4 regions of the Sutcliffiella sp. NC1 genome follow, and region 1 is predicted to be linked to each of the others. Evidence: riboswitches for the same ligand, from Rfam matches in the RefSeq annotation. Region 1 holds a riboswitch; each other region holds the start of a gene.

Region 1 (6,109 bases):
CCATTACTTGAACTCGCTTTTTGCGTGGATTTCTACATATTTGATCACTGCTGAAGGCATAATTGACGCTCTCCGCGAGTTTTTTGACGCACTTGATAAGTTTATTGACGCACCTCTCACGCTTTATAACCTATGGCAAATAGATGCTAAGTGATAATAAAGTTAGCTCATCCTCCTTCTCTTTACGCCTGATTGATCCAATATACTTGTTCTAAACGTATTACTCCATTAATACATATATAAAAGCTTGTCCCGAATTAGATTAGTTCGCCTCCGGAAAGACATACAGCCGGAAGCGTGGTAGAATAGGAACAAGCAACTTTGCGTTGTATTTTTGAATATGAACAATAAAGGAGAACAAAACGATGATTAAAAGGTTATCAAAAATGTTCCTCATCCTAGTATTAGCATTCACGACTTTTACATCTATTGGCTTTGCAGCAGGAGAAGATGATACAGAAGTAATTAATGAAAAATTAGGTTTTCCTATAGTTGTATATGGTGGATCCTTAACAGACACACAAAAAGAAGAAGTAAAACGATTGTTAGGAGTTACAAACCCTGACCTTGTTGATCACATTACAGTAACTGGCGACGATTTAAAAACATATTTGAATGGTAATCCAAACTCCCGTATGTTTTCTTCAGCGAAAATTACGTTAAAGGAACAAGGAGTAGGGTTAACAGTCGATATTATTACTCCCGATAATATTACAGAAGTAACGAGAGAAATGTATGCGAACGCACTTTTAACTGCAGGTGTTGAAGATGCGGTTGTAGAAGTAGCCTCTCCCGTAAAAGTAACGGGTCATTCTGCCTTAGTCGGAATTTATAAAGCATACGATGCAAAAGGTGCGGAGCTTGATAAAGATCGAATGGAAGTTGCGAATGAAGAGTTAAGCATCGCAACGAAGTTAGCAGAAGAAGTAGATAAAGAAAAAGTAAGTGAGTTATTAACAGAGATTAAAAAACAAATTGCAGAACAAAATCCGGTAACTCGTGAAGAAGTAGAAAAAATTGTAGAAGACCAGTTAAGCCGTTTAAACATTGAATTAAGCCCGGAAGACCGCCAACTATTAATTGACCTGTTTGAAAAAATGCGGTCGTTGAATATTAATTTTGATAACGTGCGTAATCAATTAGAAGATATTACGAAAGATATTAAAGACCGAATTGATAGTGTTATGGGCGATAGTGGATTTTGGCAAGGTGTGAAAGACTTTTTCCGGGACCTATTCCAATCAATTGCGAATTTATTTAAGTAAGAGAACTGACTTACATTCTATCCTAGAGATATAAAAAAATTAGACCGTTTCACTGCGGTATGTTTCCGCGGGAAATATAGAAAGAGCTGTTCCGTTATGAGGAGCAGCCCTTTTCGTATTAAACTTGAACTTTTAGTTGTTTGCCAAGAAACTTTGCAAGCTCGAGCATTCCGTATTTGCCTGCTTTTTGCTCTGCATCGCTATTGTAATTTGTATTTGTGTTTATGTCATATGTGTAAATTTCTCCGTCACTATTGCGGATAAATTCAATTCCTGCAACATTGATATTGTTACTTTTTAAAACCGCTTCATACTTTTCGATAATCGGATCATGGAAGTCTTCAATAATTTGAAATTTCGGCTTCTCTTCTACTTCTTCCCCAACCGGACAAAATAAGTCCCCAATTTGACATGCATCTGCCGGGCAAAGCTCGAATCCTTCTGACGTGTCTACTTTCACGGCATATAGGAACTTTCCACCAACAAACTCACAACGAGTAATGTACGATTCTGGTGATTTTATATATTGTTGTATTAACGTAATTCCATCAACTGGCTCTTCAAATGCCGGGCTATTTACGTATGCCTCTAAACTTTCAATAGAATTAAACAGCTGTACACCAAGTCCTTTTCCCGCCCGGTTATGTTTCGTAATAAACGATTCATGCCCCAATTTTTTGGCCGCTTCTACAATTTGTTTTCTTCCAACGGCCGCAATCGTTGTTGGTGTACGAACTCCATGCTTTTCTAACTCCGAATATTGGACTACTTTACTTAATTCTAATTGTAGCGCTCTGCTTCCATTAAATACTGTCCGGCCATGATGCTCTAACCAAGTTAATACAGCGCTCGTTAATTCTGGCGCAAATCGGTGATCTCTCGTGTGAGACGACGCACTCATTCGATTATAAAAAACACCCTCTGGTGGCACTTCATTTAAAGGGACAGTCCCCTCATCTAAATGCCACTCTTCATATGGTAATTGGAGCTCTTCCAATCTTTTCGTTAAATGTACAGTCCATTCTTTATTTTCGTGAATGATATAGATCTTCTCCATCGTAAAATTCCTCCTTAACCTTTGTTGACTAACGGTATAACTTGTTGTGCAAATCGTTCCATCTCTTCTAGTTGAGGAGAAAATTGCAGTAATAATAAGTCTACCCCAGCTGCCTCGTATGCTTTTATTTTTTCCGCAATTTGCTCAGGTGTGCCTATTAAATTTGGTCTTAATCCTCTATTGGAAACAGAATAATCCTGTAACTTCACTTGCTGTTCAAGCTGTGATTTGCCCGTAAAATCTTTATACCCTGCGTATGCACTCGATTCTTTCACATTCGTAATTCTATTTAATTCTGCTTGTGCTTCTTCTTCTGTATCTCGGCATATGACATATGCTGCCATTCCAAACGATTGTAAAGGCTCTTTCTTTAACGCTTCTCTTCTAGCCTTCATATCTTCTATTTTAACTTGCACTTCTTCAACCGTTCCGCCGTGCATGACATAAGCATCACAATTTGAAGAGATTACTTGTTTCCCTTTCTCACTTTCCCCACCTGCATAAAGAATAGGGTTCGGACGTTGGACTGGCTTTGGAAACAGTTTTGTATTAGAGAGTTCATAAAATTTTCCTTTATAACTAAAAGAATCTTCTGTCCAAAGACCTTTTAAAACATCTAAAAATTCTTGCGTACGATCATAACGATCATCATGTTCCGTAAATACTCCGCCATACTGCTTCGCTTCTTCTTCCCACCAAGCTGAAACGACGTTAAGTGTAAAACGGCCATTGCTAATGTGATCAATATTAGCAGCCATTTTTGCCGCGACTGCTGGATTATGAAAGCCAGGACGGATAGCGGTCATAATTTCTATTTTCTCCGTTACTGAAGCTAATGCTGCTGCAGTAGACCAAGCTTCTAAACTATCACTTTCAGGACCTTTTATATCATTTAAATACAATTCTGCGATTAATGTTGTATCATATCCCCATTTTTCTGCCTTTTGTATTACTTCTTTTGCATAATTAAATGTAGGCGGCATTTTTTCATCTTCAACATTTCGTAGCCAACCGCCAAAAATAGGTAACCAAAAACCAAATTTCATCTCTTTTCCCCCTATAAAAAAAGCTTCTTCGATAAGAAGAAGGCAGCAGTTAGCTTTTCTCCTTATCTTCCAAGGTATATACCTTGCTGGATTTAGCACCTTTTTATAAAGGTTGCCGGGTTTCAAAGGGCCAGTCCCTCCACCACTCTTGATAAAGAATTTTATTCAATTTATGGTAATCCTACCACAAAACTTGGTGTTTAGTAAACTAAAAAGGTAAAGTATTTGCAATAATCTTTTATTAGAATAGTATTACAAGAACAAAACCAGAGGCGGCTCACTGGCCCGACAAGCATTTGTCAGGAGTTACACTCAATCTTTCTTATGTTAATGTTATGTTTTCCATAACCACTTAATATAAAAAAAGAGCGCTACTTCACAGTAACACTCTTCTAATTATTTATTGAACTTCTTTTTCAAAATTCGGCTCTAATAATCCTGCCTCTATATATGGAGTAGCAATTTGCTTGTGGAATGCAGCTAGTTTTTCTTCTGCATTTTCACCATCTACACGCTCTTCAAAATATTGCGCAAAAAGTTCTATCGCTTCTTCCACATCTGTACGGTATTGTTCCGTTAGCTCCGTTGAAACTTCCATTGCACGAAGCTCGTTTGCAATTTTGTTCGCTGCAGCTTTTGCTTCTTCTTCGCCTTCACCTGTTTGCTCGTAATTAGTAATTGCGCTCAAATGAGGACGTACCATTTCGATTAACTCCATTTGTATGTTCATTAAAACTTTTTGGTCTTGTTTTTCATCATGTTCAGGAGCTGCTAATTGCTCTTGTGCTCCCTCGCTAGCGTTATTGCTGTTTGCTCCACATGCTGTTAAAAATGATAATGTAACGAAAATAAGTAAGATTGTCCACTTTTTCATTATGACGTCTCCCTTTGCTGTTAATATACGTGTGTAGTGTACACTTTTTTCTAGTTTTCGTATATATAAAACGTCATATACGTAATTTTTAAAATTTATATATTTTTGAAATAATAAATAGAGGTTGAGACATAACTATTTTCATCATAGTAAAAGAACAAGAAATATACTGGGAAAAACTCGCTCCGGAAATATACTTCGCTAATTCTGCGATAGTTCGTTTTTTATTATGACTAATTTAGTTTTGTCTCAGCCTCTTCATTACATTAATGCTTCACTAGTTTTTCCATTTGTTCATGTATCCATTCTGTTTTCTCATCTATCACTTTATAATCCATCGCATTTACATAAATTGCTTCTAGCTTCAAATGCCATTCCTTCGCTTCTGCTAAATGCGATATTGCTTCTTTCATTTTTTCACTATATTGTTTACTCACTTTTTCTATTTCTTTCTCGTATCTTTCATCCGTACCTTCACGAATCGTTAAATCGTACATATCTAAAATTTCATCCCCGTCGCGACTTGGGAAATATTCATGTGGAGCTGTACTATCAAAAATTGCAAATCCTAGTTCTCTGACGACAACCATATCTAAACTATGAGGGTCAAAGCCACAATGATATACTTCAACGTCATAACCTGTTTTTTCGCAATGTTTAACTAGCTTTTTTAATAGAGTAGATTTTCCAGACCCTGGACGACCTTTTATAAAATAACGCTTTTTTAATCCTTCCGTTATATTTGGAACGAAGTCTACCGCACCGACCGGAGTTGCTGCACCGAGAAATCGGTGTTTAACGTCCGCTTGTTTTGTTAACGTATTTCCATCAAAAAGCTTTTCAATTAGCTCATCGGCTAATTTATTTGCTCGTTCGAAACTCATATTATGAATAAAATAACGTTCCCACTCATCATGGATTTTAAGCGCTTTGTTAAACGTTGCATACGCCGTCTCAAACGCTTGCTTTTTTTGATGGGCAAGTTCTAAAATTTCAATTTTACGGTGAGCTAGTTTTTTCGAATCCCATGCTTCTCCTAAATTTATATATTCCTCAATTGCACCTGGAGCTGTCGGTTCAATAACGTGAGGTGCCGTTCCGTCCACAATACCGACACCGATGCTTCGAATAATTAGCCCGTCGACAGACCCTGTATCAGACGAACAATGTAAATATTCTATATCAAACCCGGCCTCGTTCCAACGTTGACCTAATTTTTTTATCATTGTTGACTTCCCAATTCCCGGACCACCTTTTAAAATGAATACACGGTCCAAACCTTCTAAATTTGATTCATATAAACTGTAAAATCCTCTTGCTGTATTTCCACCGGCATAGTAATTTAATATGTTTCCTGCCAAAAAAAACACCCCTTACGAATGTTAGGTTTTTTAACTACTACTTTCTTCTCCTAACATATGCGAAGGGGCTAAAATAGGTGAATACCTAGATTTTTCCTTATTTATCTAACTTCAGTTTTTTCAATGCATCTGCTAATGCTGTATTTAATGGCTCTTCTTTATTATTTTGTTTCATATATTTATGAACATCACGCTTCGTTGCTTTTTGGTTATTACTGTTTTTACGCTTTTGTTGGAACGTCGAAAGCTTCTCACGGTGCCCACAAACGCAAGCGAAAATTTGCCCTTCTCCTTCACCACGAAGCTCTAGTTTTTTGCGACATTTAGGACAACGCGCGTTTGTTAATCGTGCAACATTCTTTTTATGCCCGCATTCACGATCTTGACAGACGAGCATTTTTCCGCGCTTGCCGTTGACTTCCAATAAAAGTTTACCGCAATCTGGACATTTCGTTCCGGTTACGTTGTCATGTTTAAATTTCTGTGTGCTGTTTTTCACTTCATGA
Region 2 (6,109 bases), 2.4 Mb from region 1:
ATTGTTTCTTTTCCATGATTTAATCTCCTCTCTTTCTGTTAAGTAATTACTTTAGCACTCTAATCATAAGAGTGCTAACCCACTATTTTAATAACATATTTTATTGATTTTTGTCAATAGAAGGGGTGAACTAAAAGAAGGTTAGTTGGAGAAATACATATAGCAATCAGGTAAAAAACTTAAAGAAGAGGCTGAGACTAATAAAAATAGTATGTCCCAACCTCTTCTGAAGTACTATTCAAATAACAGAATTTATTTTTTACCGTGTCTGCAATACCGTTTGTAACTGTAACGAAATCTCCGTTCCAAACTTCTCAAATTCTACTAAAAATCCATCATGCCCAAAGTCTGTTTGTACATAAATATAGTTTGCTACTTTGCCAACTCTTTTAAGTAATAATACTGTTTCTTCTATTACTGTAGGTGGATATAATAGGTCATGCGAAAAAGCCACCATCGTTAACGAACTCTCGATATTTTTTAATGCTTTTTCTATCCCATGTCTCTTAAATCCAATATCAAAAGAATCCATCGCTTGCAACAAACACAAATAACTATTTGCATCAAAACGTTTTACAAATTTTTCTCCTTGATATTTCAAATAGGAATCTATTTGATATTGGGATGCGTTCTTTTTTTCACGTTGGAAACGGTTGTTAAATAAACGTTGCGAACGATACGTAACAAGCCCTACCATTCTTGCTACTTCTAAACCTTTTATCGATTGTTCCTCATAAAAACCGTTGTTCCAAGCTGGATCATTTTGAATAGCGTGTCTTCCAATCGTATTGAATGCAATACCATAATCGGATAAGGTAGGGGTAACTGCCATCGGTATTAAATGTTTTGCAAAATGGGGATAAAGTATCCCCCATTCTAAAACTTGCATGCCACCCAATGAACCACCAATAATTGATAGCACTTCTGTTACTCCTATTTTTTCTAACGCTCTTTTGTGACTATGAACGATATCTCGAATGGTTATAGTAGGAAAATCCCCCCTATATTTTTTTCCTGTTTCAGGATTTATAGAAGTAGGACCAGTTGAGCCCGAGCAGCCTCCGAGCACATTCATCGTAATAACATTATATTTGTTCGTATCGATATAACGTGAAGGTCCGATAAGATCTCTCCACCAGCCAGGGGACACCGATGTCCCGACTGTTAAGTGGTTTCCTGTTAAAGCATGACAAACTATTATACTATCGCCATAAAGGTTCCCTACTCTTTCATAAGCGACTTCCACATCTTTTAAATGGACACCACTCTCCAATTCAAAGTCACCAATACAAACCTTTCCGACTTCGTATAAATTATTTGTTTGAAGCATCTCCAGCAATTGCCCCTTTCACAGTAAATCCAGTAGCTGAATAAAAGGCTTGATCTAAATCATTTTTTAAATCTTCAACGGATTCTATGCCAACCGATAAACGTATTAAATCTTCTGTAACTCCTGTTTTCTGTAAATCTTCAGAAGATACTTGCTGATGTGTAGTTGAAGCTGGATGTATAATGAGCGATTTAGCATCCCCGACATTCGCTAGGTGAGACCATAATTTTACACTATCAATGACTTTTCTACCTGCTTCTCTTCCACCCTTAATTCCAAATACAATAATTGATCCGTACGTATTGTTTAAATATTTCTTTGCTAAATGGTTTGATGAATGGTTTTCTAAACCTGGGAAAGTGACCCAATCAACAGCAGGATGTTGTTGTAAAAATGCAACTATTTCTTTCGCATTTTCATTATGCCTTTCCATACGTAAATGTAATGTTTCTAACCCTTGTAATAGAAGGAAAGCACTTTGTGGGCTTAAACATGCACCGATATCCCTTAATAGTTGAACACGTAGCTTTACAGCATAAGCTAATGGACCGAACGTCTCGGCAAATCGAAGACCGTGATAACTTTCATCTTTTTCTATAAAACCAGGGTATTTCGGTTGATCCCAATTAAAAGTTCCACCATCTACAACGACCCCACCGATTGTTGTACCATGACCTCCTATCCATTTTGTTGCAGAATGTACAACGATATCAGCTCCCCATTTAAGCGGTTGACATACATACGGTGCAAACGTATTATCAACAATTAATGGAACATTGTTTTCATGCGCAACGTTTGCAATCTCTTCAATTTTCAACACGTTTAAACTTGGATTGCCGATTGTTTCTGCAAAAACAGCTTTTGTGTTAGGGGTAATTGCTTCTCTAACTTTTTCTGGGTTTGTTGTATCTACAAAATGTACCTTGATTCCATATTTCGGTAGTGTGTTTGCGAATAAATTATATGTTCCACCGTACAGGTTTTCAGCAGCAATTATTTCATCACCAGCTTGAGCTATGTTTAATATGGAAAAGGTAATAGCAGCCATCCCAGAGCTTAACGCAACTGCCGCAACCCCACCTTCTAATAGCGCTATTCTTTGTTCAAAAACATCAACTGTTGGATTCGTAATTCTACTATAAATGTTTCCGAACTCTTTAAGTCCGAATAAGTTTTGTGCTTGTTCTGTACTCTCAAATACATATGAAGTTGTTTGATAAATCGGAACTGCTCGTGAACCTGTTGTAGGATCTACTTGTTGACCACCGTGTAATAAAACTGTTTCTAACTTATACTCTTGATTATTTGACATGTTACATTCCTCCAAAATTAATATTTTTTAAGTTTACTTTTTTTCTTGAATATCTATTGACTAGCCTACAATATCTACAAAAATAAAAACCTCTTCATAAGAAGAGGTTCATTTTCCCTCCTCTTATCTTCCAGACAAAAAGTGTCTGCAGGATTTAGCACCTTTCAAGTTTTTGAAGGTTGCTGGACGTCATCGGGCCTGACCCCTCGGTCACTCTTGATAAGAGTTTATAAAGTTGTAAATATTTTACGTTATGATGTCGTACAATAATATATTCCTAGTTGTCGCCACCTCCAAAAATTAAAAATCCTTTCTAAAAGATTAGAAAGGATTAATATGCAGTCCTCTCCTTATCTTTCAAACAATAATGTTTGCAGAATTTAGCACCTTTCAAATCGTTTGAAGGTTGCCGGGCTTCTTCGGGTCTGTTCCCTCCACCACTCTTAATAAGAAGTTTCATTTATTATTATGTTGTTAAATAAAATAATAACAATTTTAAATATTTTCTGTCAATAGTTTTTGTAATCTTTTTTAAAAACATACTTTTAATCTATGATTAGTATGTTCATTCTTCTGGTAATATTAAGTTTATTCCGCCGATTTTAGGGTAGAATTCACCTATAGAACCCATACCTCCAGAGTAATATTGATCTCCATCTTGATTACTAAACTGGAAGAATGGTTGTATATATACTATTTTCCCTTTTAGCTCATCAATATTTTTGGAGGATAATGGAATATATAGGAGCATTTCTCTTTCCGTCAATGTTAATGGTAAATTAAGAGGTTCACCATTAAATTCATCAAGTTCATTCGAGTATAATTCAAAATCATCATCAAATGTGTACATCATATTATTTATATCATTTTCTGTCATACCTGGTAGCCAAAACAGTATGCGTTCTAATACGTCTCCCTTTGGGCCATCTAATCTAAATATATAACCTGTTCCATTAAAACCTAGTAGGCCATTCATAACCCATCTATTATGACTAACTTGATCTTCATTACCTATTAACGTAAATTGGTACGTTTTATCCATTGAGAAAGTTTCTTCCATCCCGTTAACCTGTAATTGTAATGAATTCAGCATGTAGTTTTCATCAAAACTATCCTTTATCGAGGTCATTGTCCTTTCCCCAATTGTAACTTTAGATTCACCGTTTATCATCATTTCTACTTCTGAGTGAATGTTCCTTTTATACCACGGTAAATCCTCATCCACTTGTAAAATGTATTCCCCTTCCATTTTTGAGAAAACATTACCTTTGTCATCTCTAAAAATTAATTTATCAATAGTAGGCGTTTTTTGCCATGGATGAGCTTTTACCCACACAACAGGTAGTGAAAATGACGCAATTGGTATGTTCTCTTCCACTGTTAACACGATAGAGCCACCACTATTTAAAGGATATATTCCACTTGAAACATTTGATTGAGTACTCCACCAAACGATTGAAATAGTAAAACAAATAATCGTAAATAGGAAAACAATCAATATCCTTTTTAACATTGTGTTTCCCCCTTTCCTTATGTCATAATATTCAAACGTTTTAGGGTGGAAAAGGTTTCATTTTTTTTAATATAAAAAGCAAACTAATAATAGTTGAAACTTTTTTACCTAATATACCGTATATTAAGTAATCTTTAAAAAGGCTTGGCAACTACTTCTTAACCATTCAAATGGCCTTAGTATGTTAAAATATAAAAGAAATTGCACTTGAAAGGGTGTGGGTGGATGGATATTTATATTGCATCAACAATTATAGTGGCACTATCACTACTATATTATGGTTATGATAAGAAAAAAAGTTATGAATTAAAAGAAAAAGAATTAGAGCTTGAACATAAAAAATTGGAACTTGAAATTATGAAGCTCAATAAAGATGTGCAAACAAATAACGACGAAAGAAAAGATACACAAGTTTGATTGAATTCAAATTGTGTCTCTTTTTTTTGTCGTTACATCGCTAAACTATGAATATTAAAGCCTACCTACAAAAGTAACATCTTCTACTCTACGCCCATCTGCACCGCCACTTATGATTGTTTGAACATCTTGTATAACTTCTTGTAAAGAAACCGATTGTCCTTTTACTTTCGTATGCTCTTCCGCTACGAAAAAAGGTTGCGTTAAATATGCTTCAAGTTTTTCCCCTCTTTCGTACGTTTCTTTCTCTGAAATCGGGATTGCTTGATTTCCTCTTACTTGAACTAGCGCACGTAATTCACGATAACGACGTAATAATTTTTTTGCACGTTGTTGAACTGATAAGTGATTTTGATCAATATATGCTCCTTCTAATATAGACGAAGTAGAATAAATTGGATTTACGGCAGGGAATTTAAATCTTGCAGCTAAGTCCGCATCAAAGTGCCAAACAGTTTCTAACGGACCATATGGCATTTCTTCATCCATTACTTCTCCTTTTAGATCCAGAAGAATTGTCGTAACGTTTGAAATTCCTTCTTGCTCTAATCTCTCTTGTAACTCGAATGTCTCTCCAGTTAGTACATGCTCTCTATCGGTAGCAAAAAGAATATGATTGTTACTATTTGAACTATTTACTATTACTTCATGCGTTTCATTAATTGAATTTGATAGTATATCTACTAATGGATACAAATCTTGGAGCTCTGGATAAATGCCTTCTGGTTTTTGAAGTATTGTACGATATCCATTCTGTTTAAGATTATGAAACAACTCTGCAAGAACAACTAGTTGGCCCATTCCTGGACGAGCTACTAATCCGACCGTTCCTCCTTTCACTATAGGAGCAAATAAATCCACAACTTTAATACCCGTTTCCAACATTTCGATAGAATCTTCTCTAATTATTAGTTCGTCTAAACTACATTTCGCTAAAGATGCTAACGCAACAATTGTTCTAACTTCTGCTCTTCCAACTGGAATTTTTCCTGTACATAAATTAGAAACGGTAGCTGGTCGCAAGCCTACTGCTCGGGCAGCACTTGTTAAATTGGGAACCCTCTTTCTTAATAATGGGACATTAAGTTTTAAATTTTCCATCTTTTCTCCACTCCTTTTTTAATTTTAAGAAAAGTCTTGTTGTTACTTTAAATAGTAATTTATTTTACTATCTAAAGTCAACACATTATATGCGTAAACGTAATAAAAATTACCTCTTAAAGTAATTATTTTATAGTTTTATATTTACTCATAAAACACATGAGTTAATTATTTTACATATTTTCACATATATCAGACATAATAATAAAAAAGGAAAGGAAGAAACTAATGAGAAAATTTATATTTTTATTAAGTTTTGTCGTACTTGTCGTTAGTTTTGCTCCACTCTCTAATGTTCAAGCTCATTTCAACGGAGAAGGCTGGATAAACAAAGATGTAAAATTAACAGATTCTCAGAAAGAGGAGCTCGGGGCACTACATAAAAATGTGTTAATAGAGAAGAAAAACATCATTAACAAGTACGTTGAGTACGGTA
Region 3 (6,109 bases), 2.0 Mb from region 1:
ACTTTGAAGAAAAACTTGAAATAGCAAGACAAGAGTTGCGCGGTTTTTATATGGAAGAGGAAGAACGATTAGAAAACCAACGGAAAAATGTTTCATTAGAGCTAAACCCTATAATAAATAAACTAGAAGGGGAAATAGGAAGGAAGCAAGAAATAGAGCATAAGGAAAGAGATGCACTAAATTTAATTTCTAGTTTACAAAGTAAAATAGAAACGAGAACAAACGATTTACAACGTTTAAAGAATCAGCTTCTTGCCAATCCGACACAGGAAGATATGAAGGAGGAAATGGAAAAATGGACGAAGCGTCAACAATATCTTGATGACGAAATTATTTCTTTCATAAAGCAAGAAAAAGAAAAAATGGGAGAGATAAAGGTATTAACGAAGAAGCTAGAAGAGAATCAGCTTGAAAAATCTAGAGTGGAAAATAAGCAAAATAATGTAAACTATCAACTAGATCAATTTATAGAAGAACAAAAACATGTGATAAAGCTGCTTAGTTCCCTACGTCCCCAATGGGCATCAATCGAAAAAATTCATTTACAAGAGGAAGCAATTAGGACAAGGTTAGAGGATGAAATAACAAAGCGAAAAAAGGAACGAGATCAACTATTATACCGCGAGCGAATCGCTTACCGTTATGTGGATGATTATGATAGACAAGATCAATTTTTCGGGGATGCTTTTTTAGAAGAAAAAGTTCAAAGCTGGAAAAATCAATTTGATTATGTTGTCACTGGTGTTGAATACGTACAATCAATGAACGAAAAGGATAGAGAAAAGTATAAACAATATCCATTATGGCCACTTACTTTAGTAACGACAAACAAATCGAAGGAAGCTTTAATAGGAAAAATAAGGAGCATATCCGATCAATTGCAGTTCCCTATTGTTGTCATAACTACGGAAGAAGCAGTTGAAGTTCAGGAGGAGTCTGCTAACTATTGGGTTTCTCCTAGCCATTGGGGAGAAAATATTGAACTTAGCACATTTACTAATTGGAAAAAGGAAATAAAGAAAAGTGCATTCGAAACAACCGCTATTAGAGAGTTAAAAGAACAAGAGATAAAAGTTTGGGAAGAATGCCTACATGAATTAACAAAATTTCTAGAAGTAAATCCGTATAAGAAAATCTTTACGTTAGAAGAAGAAAAAAACAAGCTATCAAACCTTCTTCAAGAACTAGCAATTATGATACAAAAAGTTAGAACAACTATTGCGGAGCACCAATCTGCTATTACTGTTTTCCAAACAACTATCAACAATTATCGGGATGAAAAACAAGGGCTTGGGGAAAAAATTTCCAAAGCGATGGATTATTTACATTATGAACGCGAGCTTGAAGAAGACAGCGAGCGTAAGCAGCTTGCAGAAAAAAATCTTCAACATTTACAGAAAGATTTGACGAATTGTATGAGGCTCATCGAAGATTTCGAGAATCAAAAAAGAGAGCTTCAAGATCGAAAGAATCAATTGGGAAATGAGTTAATTTTATTAAAAAGAGAAGAGGCATATCCATCTGTTCAATCTTTCACCCCGATTTTTACAGGTAAAAGTAAGCAAGTTCTTTTAGATAAAATCCAAGATTTAAAGTTTTCTCTAGAAAAAATTAATCGAACTAAAGGGGAGTGGATTGCAAAAAGAGAAGGTGTGCTCGAATTTCTCCAGTCCAACAATGACCAAATCAATGATTTACTAAAAGAACAGCAAAATTTAGATGAAGACATGCTATTTCCTGGGGACGGTAAGCAAAGGATGAGTATTCTTTTCGGGAAAATAGAAGCTTTGAAGGTAGAGCTTGAAAACGCCAATCGTAAAGTTCAGGAAAAAGCATCGGAAAAAGATAAGCAACTTGGGCTATTGAGTAATAGGCTACTTCAATTTAAAAAAGACTACCCTTCCTACGAGATAGTGGAATTTGCAGAAGGCGTAGAAAAGCTACAAAGTAAATTATTGCAGGAACAACAACATTTAAAGGAACGAAAATCTTTCCTCGATCAAGAGAAAGCTAGAATGGAAAAGCAAGTAAAAGAATTACAAGAAGCAAAGTATAGTCTGGATCTTTTTATAGAAGGACACCATTTTAATGCACCTGACGTCGAAGCAGTTCGATTAAACGACGAAGAATTGAACGACTTCACCTATAGCCGAAAAAAATTCATAAAGGCAATAACAGATCAATTGAGATTAGGCAAGGCAGCAGTGGAAAATGAGAAAGAAACAGTTGCACGAGCAAAACGTAAATTTAGAGAGTTTTGTAATACAGAAATCTCAGATGTAAAACTCCGTCAAATGGCTTTAACAGGTATTGAAGTGAAACAATCATATGATGATATTCTTGAATTCAAAAGAAATATGCTGCAACGGATAGAAAGAGTAACAGTTTATGCAAATGAACATATTCGCCAAAGTGATGAAGATATGCAATTGTTCGTCACACAAATTCATACACATTTGCTTACACTTACAGAAGAGCTTAAGCAAATTCCGAAAAAAACGAAAGTGAAAATAGTTAATGATTGGAAGCAGATTTTTAACTTTAATATACCTGAATGGGACGAGGAAATTGGAAAAACAAGAATCCTAGACTATATTGAGTGGATACTTCAGCAGCTAGAGTCAGATCGTTTTTATAATGATCAAGGGGAAGAGGACGCAGCAAAAATTCGAAAAGATATTGAAATGTGGCTACAGTCCAAGCAATTACTCCAAATCGTTATGAATAATGAAGTGATGAAGGTTAGTTGTCGCAAAGTAACGAATGACAATAAAGTGACGACACGCTCATACTCTTGGGAGCAAAGTAATGTATGGTCAGGTGGAGAAAAATGGAGTAAAAATATGACTTTGTTCCTTGGAATTTTAAATTATGTAGCAGAAAAGAGACAGCATATCCAATCGAACATGAAGCGGCACCGAGCAGTCATTTTAGATAACCCATTCGGTAAAGCATCCAGTGACCACGTCTTGAGTCCGGTTTTCTTCATCGCAGAGCAATTAGGATTTCAAATTATCGCTCTAACAGCACATGCAGAGGGTAAATTCCTTCAAGACTACTTCCCAATTATATATAGTTGCAGATTGAGAGCATCTACAGATTCATCAAAAAAAGTCATGACGAAAGAAAAATGGCTCCATCATGCTTACTTCCAAGACCACGAACCGGTAGCAATGGAACGATTAGGGGAAGTGGAACAGATGAGTTTGTTTGAGTAGACTTCTAATTTAAAAGAAATTTATTATGTTACAGTAGAAATTGCAATAAATAGAGAAGAGGACGAGATATTACAGCCACTAGATATGAGGAATTACCTTTTAATCTAGGTTATGATAGAAAATGGATATTTCAATGTAAAAAATGGAAAAGAATGCCTAGTAGTACCGTATTATATAATGAAATATCAACAGCGGCTCAGCATCAACCGGATTTTTGGGTATTAGTAATACCACTTAATCCTACACCAAATCAATTAGATTTCCTAAATAGTATAGAAAAAAGTTAACCTTTTAAAATAATCTTGTTTCCTCTTTCAGTAATTGAAGAGATAATTTATCACATTCCAGAGACCAAAAGTATTTTAATTCGTGGTTTACTACCTAATGGGAGTGAAGAATGATGTACCAACTTATGTATGATGAAGTCAATGAGAAGTTAATACAAATTAACCCAAGTGGAGAGAGTACTATCATTACAGAAGACTTTCCTTCTAAACCCGAAGTATCTCCTGACAAAAAGAAAGCAATTTATATTTCGCCTTTAGAATGGGAGAGATCAGGAAGTCTTTATATGTATGATATGGAAAGTGGATACATTAAAGAAGTTATTTCTCCTGATAAAGATGGAAACATTCCTAAATATGCTGTTTGGCTTAATAAAAAGACGATTGCACTTATTAAAGGTTATGGGGACGGGACTGTTGGAATTGGGGGCAATGTGTTTATTTATGATATTGAAAAGCAGCAATTAACTCAGATTACCCATTTTTCTAGTAGAATACAAATTACAAAATTACTTGTAAAGGGAAAATTACTTATCTTAAGAGGTATTAGATATACGGATGATAATTTTTCAACTTTTAAGGAATATGAAGAAGTATTACTAATCGACGAAATTTTAATGAAATGAGTAATAATGTTAGTTTTGTAATCCGATGGAACGAGGGGATAATAATATCGTGCACACATTTGGTAACCGTTATGTCAAAAAATGTGTGGATGACTTTCCTGTCCCCATGTCCCAAATGGCTTTCATATGGACCACAAGAGTTCCGCGAATTTTTTAATTGACATTTATAGGGATGATAATTTAAACTAGGAACAATAAAATTAAGTTTAATATATTTGTATATTCTCTTATCAAGAGTGGTGGAGGGACTGGCCCGATGAAACCCGGCAACCGTTCATGTTGACACATGAAAAGGTGCTAAATCCTGCAAAACGTTTGTTTTGAAAGATAAGAGAGGCGTAGCTACTATTAATGATGAATGCCTCTCTATCTAGAGAGGCATTTTTGTGTAATTAGGGAAACATTTAACGGGAGAATTTTCCGTGTTCAATCTGCTTAAAATGATTGAACTAGTTGGTAAAAAGAAGTGGGGGATTTTAATGTATGTGATGGATTTGACAGGAAAAGTAGCGATTGTGACTGGTGGAGCAAGGGGAATTGGTAAAGCAATCGTTAATGCATTACTTGAATGTGGTGCACAAGTGGCTGTAATCGATTTGGCCCCGTCCCCTGAATCTCTACATGAAAAAATATTGTATTTTCAAGCAGATATTACAGAAAGTTCAATAGTTAATGGATACGTTGATCAAACTGTAAAACACTTTGGTAGACTAGATATTCTAGTCAACAACGCAGGGATTTCCTCGATGGATTATGTTGTAGACATAAAGGAAGAGGACTGGGATCGGGTGCTTGATGTGAATGCAAAAAGTGTCTACCTTTGGAGCCAGGCTGTTGCTCAGTATCTCATCAAACAAGGTCAAGGCGGAAAAATCATCAACATCGCTTCTCAGGCTGGTAAAAATGGGTACAGATTAATGGGAAGCTATGTTGCATCCAAACATGCTGTAATGGGCTTTACAAAGGTGATGGCACTTGAATTAGCAAAGCATGCAATTAATGTGAATGCCGTTTGTCCGGGCATTGTCGAAACAGACATGAAGCGAAGTGAACGAGTCATCGGTGGACAATTAAGAGGTTTGAATGCACACGCAATTGAAATGGAGGATATTTCTCAAGTACCACTTGGCCGAACTGCAAAACCCGAAGATGTGGCAAATGTCGTGATCTTCCTGACTTCAAGGTTTTCGGATTATATGACGGGGCAAGGTGTGAATGTCACTGGGGGTATGACAATGTCTTAAGAAAGCTCTCTAGATAAAAGAATTTTTACACTTGAATTAAATTTAATTTTATCGTAGCGAAAAATGAGAGGATGAAATCATTATGTCAGAGGAAAACGTTAATAAGGGTAGCTTGTATGCCCTTTTACCATTATTTGTTTTTGTACTCCTTTTTATTGGAGTAGGTGTATTTGCAAAGGACTTTTCCGTATTGCCATTGAATGTTGCAATACTTGTTGCTGCAGTTATCGCATTAGTTATGAATCGTAAGGAAAGCTTTGCTAAAAAAATCGAGATCTTTTGTAAAGGTGCAGGCGACTCCAACATTATTTTAATGTGTATTATCTTTATTTTAGCTGGTGCTTTTGCAGGAGTAGCAAGAGAAATGGGTGCAGTTGCATCCACTGTTAATTTAGGTCTCTCCTTTTTACCACAGAATTTTCTACTAGTAGGATTATTTATAATTGGGTGCTTTATTTCGATTTCTATGGGAACGTCTATGGGAACGGTAGTGGCGTTAGCACCAATTGGAATTGGGATTGCAGAGCAAACCGATATCTCAATGGCACTCGCAATGGCAACAGTTGTTGGTGGGGCGATGTTTGGCGATAACCTATCAATGATTTCTGATACAACGATTGCTGCTGTTAGAACCCAGAAAACAAAAATGAGTGATAAGTTCAAAGTAAACTTTTTCATTGTATTACCTGGTGCAATCATTACAGCCATTATTCTATTCATTCTTACTTCGGGTAATA
Region 4 (6,109 bases), 2.4 Mb from region 1:
CAATTGGCATAACTGGATACTGTTTTTGAACATTTTGCAAAGCTAGCAATTTTAGATGGTAAGAAAACAAAAACTCCCAAGCTTCTAAATATTTTTTTGCTTCAAAAGCCGTTTCTCCCCAAACGGTGATTCCATGGTTTAATATAAGGACCGCTCCTTTGTCTCCATGAATGTATTTAGAGAACTGTTGAGAAAGGGTAGGAATATGTGCATCATTTTTTATAATTGGAATAGAAACCTCTGCATCTTCTTCCCAATAACCTAAAGCTTTAATAATTTCTTGCCCTTTAAAAGTAATTTTTCCATCTTCTTTATAAATTTCCGATATAACGTTATTATCAATCGTATGGACGTGAAATACCGCTCCTGCATTAGTTCTGTTATAAACTTCAACATGCAATTGCGTTTCAGCTGAAGGTTTTAATTTTGTTTCTTCAGCGGGTGCGCCTGTATTATCTACTAGCAAAAAATCCTCTGCTGTTCGTTTTCGCTTATCTTTTCCGCTTGCTGTTACGAAGAATGTTAGAGGGTTTGTTGAAACTTTAATAGACAAATTTCCACTTGTTCCTGGAAACCAATCTCTTTCGGCAAACTCATCCTTTACATCCGCTAGTTCATTCCACTTTTGCAAATAACGACTCATACCGTAACCTCCAGTCGTTGTAGTATGGAAATGACATCATCGAACGTTTCGAACGATTCATAAGCGAGTTTATTTTCTTCGCATTTTTCTATTAAAAAATCTCTCGCAATCACTTTATCTGCTAATTTAGCTGCTTGTAGATCAGTGATGGAGTCACCAATAACCACTTTGTATGAAGTATCGTTTGCAATTTTTCGAATGATGGAAGGTTTGCAGCAGCCGCAATCGTTATCACATTGTTCATCACAACTATGTGGCCAAGTTATAGTAATATTCTCGTTTGAAAAATCAGCTCTATTGCAATAGATATATTCCTCTTCAATCCGTCCTTTTAATAACGGCTTGACGAAAAAGTCGATTCCACCAGAAACAATATATAGTGGGATCTCTTGCTCTTTTACGTAAGCAATGAAGCGGTCGAACCCTTCGCGTATTTTCGCTTGTTGCACAATAAAGTTAGTAATCTCTTCCCTCTTACTGGATGAAAGTAAAGCAAACATTTCCCCTACTCCATCTTGTATACTAATTTGTTGAGATAACACTTGATCCTTTAATGAAACCCATTCATCAGGTGCAAATTGCTTCATCGCTGCAATAATGTTATCTGACTTCGTTACAGTTCCATCAAAATCACAAAAAATAACAGGTTGTCTTTTTAAAGTTGTCATCTTATTTTTCACCCCAAAGCTGTAATGCTTTCTGTAATTCCTCTTTTTCTGCAGCTGCCTCTCCTAACGTTTTCCCTTCCAGTACGGCGTCTACAGCTTGACGGAATGCTTTAGCACCACCAGCGGCTCCATCAGGGTGCCCATGTACTCCGCCTCCAGCATTAATAACTGACTCTTGACCAAAATCATTTATTAATAACGGCACTAAACCAGGATGAATACCAGCAGATGGGACAGGTAAGCTTGCTTTTACAAGATCCTCTTTCGTTAACTCTTTTGCAATTTTTAATGTTGCCTCTTTTTTTAGCGCTACACTTCCATAAGGAGAAGGGAAAAGGGAAAAATCTGCCCCAGCATATCGTAGTAATTTACCTAATAATAGCTCATACGAAACCCCGTAAACTGGTGAAGGTGTTAAAGCACCACTAAATGCAGGATGGGCCATTATTGGTATTTTGATATCTTTATCTTCTGCGAGACTTTGTAAACAATCTAGTCCATAGGAGAAAACGTTAAATAATAACATGTCAGCTCCAAGTTCTACCGCTCTTTTCGCCTTATCCCTTAACTCATATGTTCTACCAGTAATGTTCACCGCGTAAAGCGTACGATGCCCTGTTTGTTCGTACACATTTTGAAGTACTTCCTTACCGGCAATTATTCTATTTTCAAACGGTGTTAATTCATTTTCAAATAATATTTCATCGTCTTTTACAAAATCCACTCCGCCTAACGCTTGCTCTTTTAATTGGTCTCGTAAAAAGGCGAGATCACGCCCTAATACTCCTTTAAAAATACTCATTACAAACGGACGCTCCCACACACCTGTTTTTTCTCGAATACCTTGAATACCAAATTTCGGTCCTGGAAAACTTCTTTTTAGTTCATCACTAAACTGTAAATCAAGTAATTTAATTTCTCCATCAAGAGAAAGCTTCCCAAAAACTGTAGTGATAATGGCAGGAATGTCATTAGAAAAATTAAGTGATGGATAAGCAATTTTGATAAGTCCTTTTGTTCTCTTCTCACCGAAATATCTGTTAACCTTTTCGTCCTCTGGCAGATATTCAACATGTACTACTCGACCTTTATGTTTTTTTAACTGATCCTGGTCTACTTTTGGTAAATCTGTCCAAGAACCAACTGTTAGTCCAAGGGCAATCCCTTCTGCTTTTCTTTCTAGATTCCCCTTCGCATCATGAACTAAGTATGTAGCAATTACTTCACTCATCTATTCCACACCCTTTTGTAAAAATTACTGTGCTGTTGTACCTCTTTAAAATGAATTAAATACAAAATAAAAACCTCTTCCAATAAGAAGAGGTTAGGTATCCTAACATCCTCTTATCTCCCAGCTAAAAAAGCTGCAAGATTTAGCACCGTGCTTAAAAATAAGTCGGTTGCCGGGTTTCATCGGGCTAGTCCCTCCACCTGCTCTTGATAAGAAAACGTAATATATTCATTTTTTTACTATTACAAAAATAGAAAATCTAGTTGAGATTATGACATTGGTAATCTTTTTTGTCAACAGTGATTAAGAAAATAATTGCAATTTTTTAATTCGATCAACCGCTTCTTGTAATCTTTCTGTACTTGTTAATAGCCCTACTCTCACATAACCTTCACCGTATGATCCAAAGCCAATTCCTGGTGCAACGACAATATGAGCATTTTCTAATAAGTAATCAGAAAAGCTTTCAGAAGTATAGCCATTAGGGACTTTTAACCATGCGAAAAAGGATCCTTGTGGGGCATTAACGTCCCAACCAATTTCTTTCAATCCGTTTACGAGAACGTTACGTCTCTCCTCATACATTTCCACTAATTCATCTACACAATGTTGAGAGTCTAAAAGCGCAGTTGCAGCAGCTTCTTGTATACTACTAAAAAGGCTCACATATAGATGGTCTTGAAGTAAATTGATCGCTTCAATTACACTAGCATTCCCAACGGCAAAACCGACTCTCCACCCTGCCATATTATATGTTTTTGATAAGGTATATATTTCTACGCCAACATTTTTAGCACCAGCAGTTTGTAGAAAACTAATTGGACGATTCCCCTCAAAGCCGATAGCGCCATATGCAAAATCATGAACGACACAAATATTATTTTTATTTGCTAGCTCTAATGTTTCTTCAAAAAAAGCAGCTGTTGCCATAGCACCTGTAGGATTATTCGGATAGTTTAAAAACATTAACTTTGCATCTTTCAGCACAGATTCTGAGATATTTTGATAGTTTGGTAGAAAATTATTTTTCTCTTCAAGTGGCATTACTTCCATGTTTGCCTTTGCTAGCGCAACTCCAGACAAATAATCTGGATAGCCTGGATCAGGGACTAAAACGGTGTCACCTTCATTAAGCAAACAAACGGGCAGCTCTACTAATCCAGCTTTTCCGCCAAAAAGAACAGCTATTTCTGTTGCTGGATCTAACACTACATCGTATTCTCGTTTATAAAATGCTGCAACCGCCTCTTTTAAAAAATCATGGCCTCGAAATGGGGCATATTTATGATGTTGTGGTTTCAATACCGCATTTTGCATCGATTGTACAATATGTTGCGGTGTTGGCTGATCCGGATTTCCTTGTCCTAAGTTAATGACATCATGACCTAATGCAACTACTTTTCCGCTCTTTTCAACAAGGGATGCAAAAAATTGTTTTGGTAACGTTTGTAACAATTTTGATTGTTTAAAGTTTTTCATTTGTACACCTTCTTAAAAAAATGTTGAAATACTAGTGACAAATCATATAATGTTAAAAGCAAAATGTAAAGAGTTTTTTGAAATTTTCTGTAATGGGCTATACACAATGAATAATAAATTGTAAATTAGATGCAGGTAGCAGAAAACGACGAAGGCTAATAAAGGGGGACTTTTATATGTCATGGAAAGTAGCTTGTATTCAGTTTGATATAACGTTCGGTTCACCGCAAGAAAATGTTAAAAAAGTAGAAAAATTGATTATGGAAACTGTACAGAAATATAGCCCTAAAATTATCGTATTACCAGAGTTATGGACGACAGGGTACGATTTAACCCGGTTAGACGAAATTGGTGACAATAACGGTGACACTACTAAAAAAACACTTCAAATGTTAGCAAAAAAACATAATGTTCATATTGTCGGTGGTTCCGTTGCTAAAAATACATCTAAAGGTACATATAACACCATGTACACTGTAAACGACGAAGGCGATATTGTAGGTGAATATAGTAAGCTACATTTGTTTCAGTTAATGTATGAGCATCTATACTTACAACCAGGAAAAAATGATGGATTATTTCAACTAGATGGGGAAACTTGCGCTGGAGTTATTTGTTACGATATTCGCTTTCCTGAGTGGATTCGTACCCATACAACGGGAGGCGCAAAAGTGGTTTTCGTCGTTGCGGAATGGCCATTATCACGGCTCGAGCATTGGAGAGCTTTATTAATTGCTAGAGCTATTGAAAATCAATGCTATGTAGTTGCAGCTAACCGTGTTGGGAAGGACCCTAATAACGTATTTGCTGGCCATTCAATGATTATCGACCCATGGGGGGAAGTTTTAGCGGAAGGTTTGGAAGACGAAGCAATCGTTGTTAGTGACATTGATTTAGAAAAAGTGGAGAAGGTTCGGAAGCAAATACCGATATTCGAAGATCGGAAACCTAGTTATTATTAATACTATGTTAAAAGCATTGTAGCGTTATTGTTGCAATGCTTTTTTATTTTTATAGTATACATTTTTAAAAAACCTTTGGGGCAATTCTGAAAATAGGCTAGTAGTATGTTAGTTCGTTTCTCTTCGCGTTCAGTCATTTGATTTTCACGAGAGTATGTTGAGCGTTCCCTCCCCTTCCACTGCTTTTACTAACACGGTGGAAAAATCCTCCTGTTTATATTCTTTATGGTTCCTATTATGTTACATATTTATTAACTTAAAAAGGACTCCAAAATTGGAGTCCTTTTATTATTTGGCTAGCATTATTATTTTTGAACGTTAGCAGCTTGAGGTCCACGAGCACCTTCAACGATTTCGAAAGTAACTTCTTGACCTTCTTCTAAAGATTTGAAACCTTCGCCTTGGATAGCAGAGAAGTGAACGAATACGTCGTCTTGACCTTCAACTTCGATGAAACCGAAACCTTTTTCTGCGTTAAACCATTTTACTTTACCTTGTAACATTTTTTGTTCCTCCTTGCGGGTTAACCCACGTAAAAATTTATTACTATTCTTGCTCGTTCACAAAACACTTCCAGACGAAATTGCTATTATTTCTGACTTTCCACATTATTTTCACGAACAAAAATAATAACTTTATAATAACAGGAATATTGAAAAAGTTCAAGACATACAAACGATTTTACCTAGTAGAAAAATAAATTCGGGCAGTTGTCAAGTAATTTTCGGTTGCTGTTAAATATTCGAACAGTTGTATGTAATTTCTCATTGCTGTTAAGTAATTTCGGGTAGTTGCTAAGTAATTTTCGAGTGCTGTTAAGTAATTTCGAATTGTTGTTAAGTAATTTCCGAGTGCTGTTAAGTAATTTCGAATTGTTGTTAAGTAATTTCCGAGTGCTGTTATGTAATTTCGAATTGTTGTTAAGTAATTTCCGAGTGCTGTTAAGTAATTTCGAATTGTTGTTAAGTAATTTCCGAGTGCTGTTAAGTAAAATCAGTCGTCATGCACACTTTCTAAATTGCACGTAAAAAAGTTCATCCATCTTGCTTAGAGAACCGTCTTTTACTTTTGAAAGTTGACAATTTGCGCTTAAAATCTGATGTAAATTAGCATTCTCGCTCCGATA

Evidence for each region. Region 1 has a riboswitch for S-adenosylmethionine ahead of O1A01_RS24740 (LLM class flavin-dependent oxidoreductase). Riboswitches for the same ligand answer to the same signal wherever they lie in the genome.
Region 2: another riboswitch for S-adenosylmethionine. It lies ahead of O1A01_RS12365 (O-acetylhomoserine aminocarboxypropyltransferase/cysteine synthase family protein); the one in region 1 lies ahead of O1A01_RS24740 (LLM class flavin-dependent oxidoreductase).
Region 3: another riboswitch for S-adenosylmethionine. It lies ahead of O1A01_RS09525 (SDR family NAD(P)-dependent oxidoreductase); the one in region 1 lies ahead of O1A01_RS24740 (LLM class flavin-dependent oxidoreductase).
Region 4: another riboswitch for S-adenosylmethionine. It lies ahead of mtnW (2,3-diketo-5-methylthiopentyl-1-phosphate enolase); the one in region 1 lies ahead of O1A01_RS24740 (LLM class flavin-dependent oxidoreductase).

The regions. Positions count from the first base shown of each region.
Region 1 is NZ_CP115153.1:4,811,134-4,817,242, forward strand. It holds gene O1A01_RS24730 (DUF1002 domain-containing protein) at 366-1,265, shown strand; gene O1A01_RS24735 (ATP-grasp domain-containing protein) at 1,384-2,322, opposite strand; gene O1A01_RS24740 (LLM class flavin-dependent oxidoreductase) at 2,337-3,368, opposite strand; SAM riboswitch class I at 3,428-3,526, opposite strand; gene O1A01_RS24745 (hypothetical protein) at 3,769-4,242, opposite strand; gene O1A01_RS24750 (PRK06851 family protein) at 4,509-5,603, opposite strand; gene O1A01_RS24755 (DNA topoisomerase III) at 5,701-6,109, opposite strand, start outside.
Region 2 is NZ_CP115153.1:2,370,707-2,376,815, reverse strand. It holds gene htpG (molecular chaperone HtpG) at 1-16, opposite strand, end outside; gene metX (homoserine O-acetyltransferase MetX) at 260-1,330, opposite strand; gene O1A01_RS12365 (O-acetylhomoserine aminocarboxypropyltransferase/cysteine synthase family protein) at 1,314-2,642, opposite strand; SAM riboswitch class I at 2,763-2,868, opposite strand; SAM riboswitch class I at 2,990-3,095, opposite strand; gene O1A01_RS12360 (hypothetical protein) at 3,208-4,155, opposite strand; gene O1A01_RS12355 (hypothetical protein) at 4,381-4,572, shown strand; gene O1A01_RS12350 (ATP synthase beta subunit C-terminal domain-containing protein) at 4,627-5,673, opposite strand; gene O1A01_RS12345 (YckD family protein) at 5,902-6,109, shown strand, end outside.
Region 3 is NZ_CP115153.1:1,868,445-1,874,553, forward strand. It holds gene O1A01_RS09515 (coiled-coil domain-containing protein) at 1-3,218, shown strand, start outside; gene O1A01_RS09520 (DUF4652 domain-containing protein) at 3,616-4,128, shown strand; SAM riboswitch class I at 4,353-4,462, shown strand; gene O1A01_RS09525 (SDR family NAD(P)-dependent oxidoreductase) at 4,551-5,372, shown strand; gene O1A01_RS09530 (Na+/H+ antiporter NhaC family protein) at 5,455-6,109, shown strand, end outside.
Region 4 is NZ_CP115153.1:2,253,505-2,259,613, reverse strand. It holds gene O1A01_RS11765 (methylthioribulose 1-phosphate dehydratase) at 1-643, opposite strand, end outside; gene O1A01_RS11760 (2-hydroxy-3-keto-5-methylthiopentenyl-1-phosphate phosphatase) at 640-1,311, opposite strand; gene mtnW (2,3-diketo-5-methylthiopentyl-1-phosphate enolase) at 1,313-2,542, opposite strand; SAM riboswitch class I at 2,653-2,758, opposite strand; gene O1A01_RS11750 (pyridoxal phosphate-dependent aminotransferase) at 2,846-4,021, opposite strand; gene O1A01_RS11745 (carbon-nitrogen family hydrolase) at 4,198-4,983, shown strand; gene cspD (cold-shock protein CspD) at 5,289-5,486, opposite strand.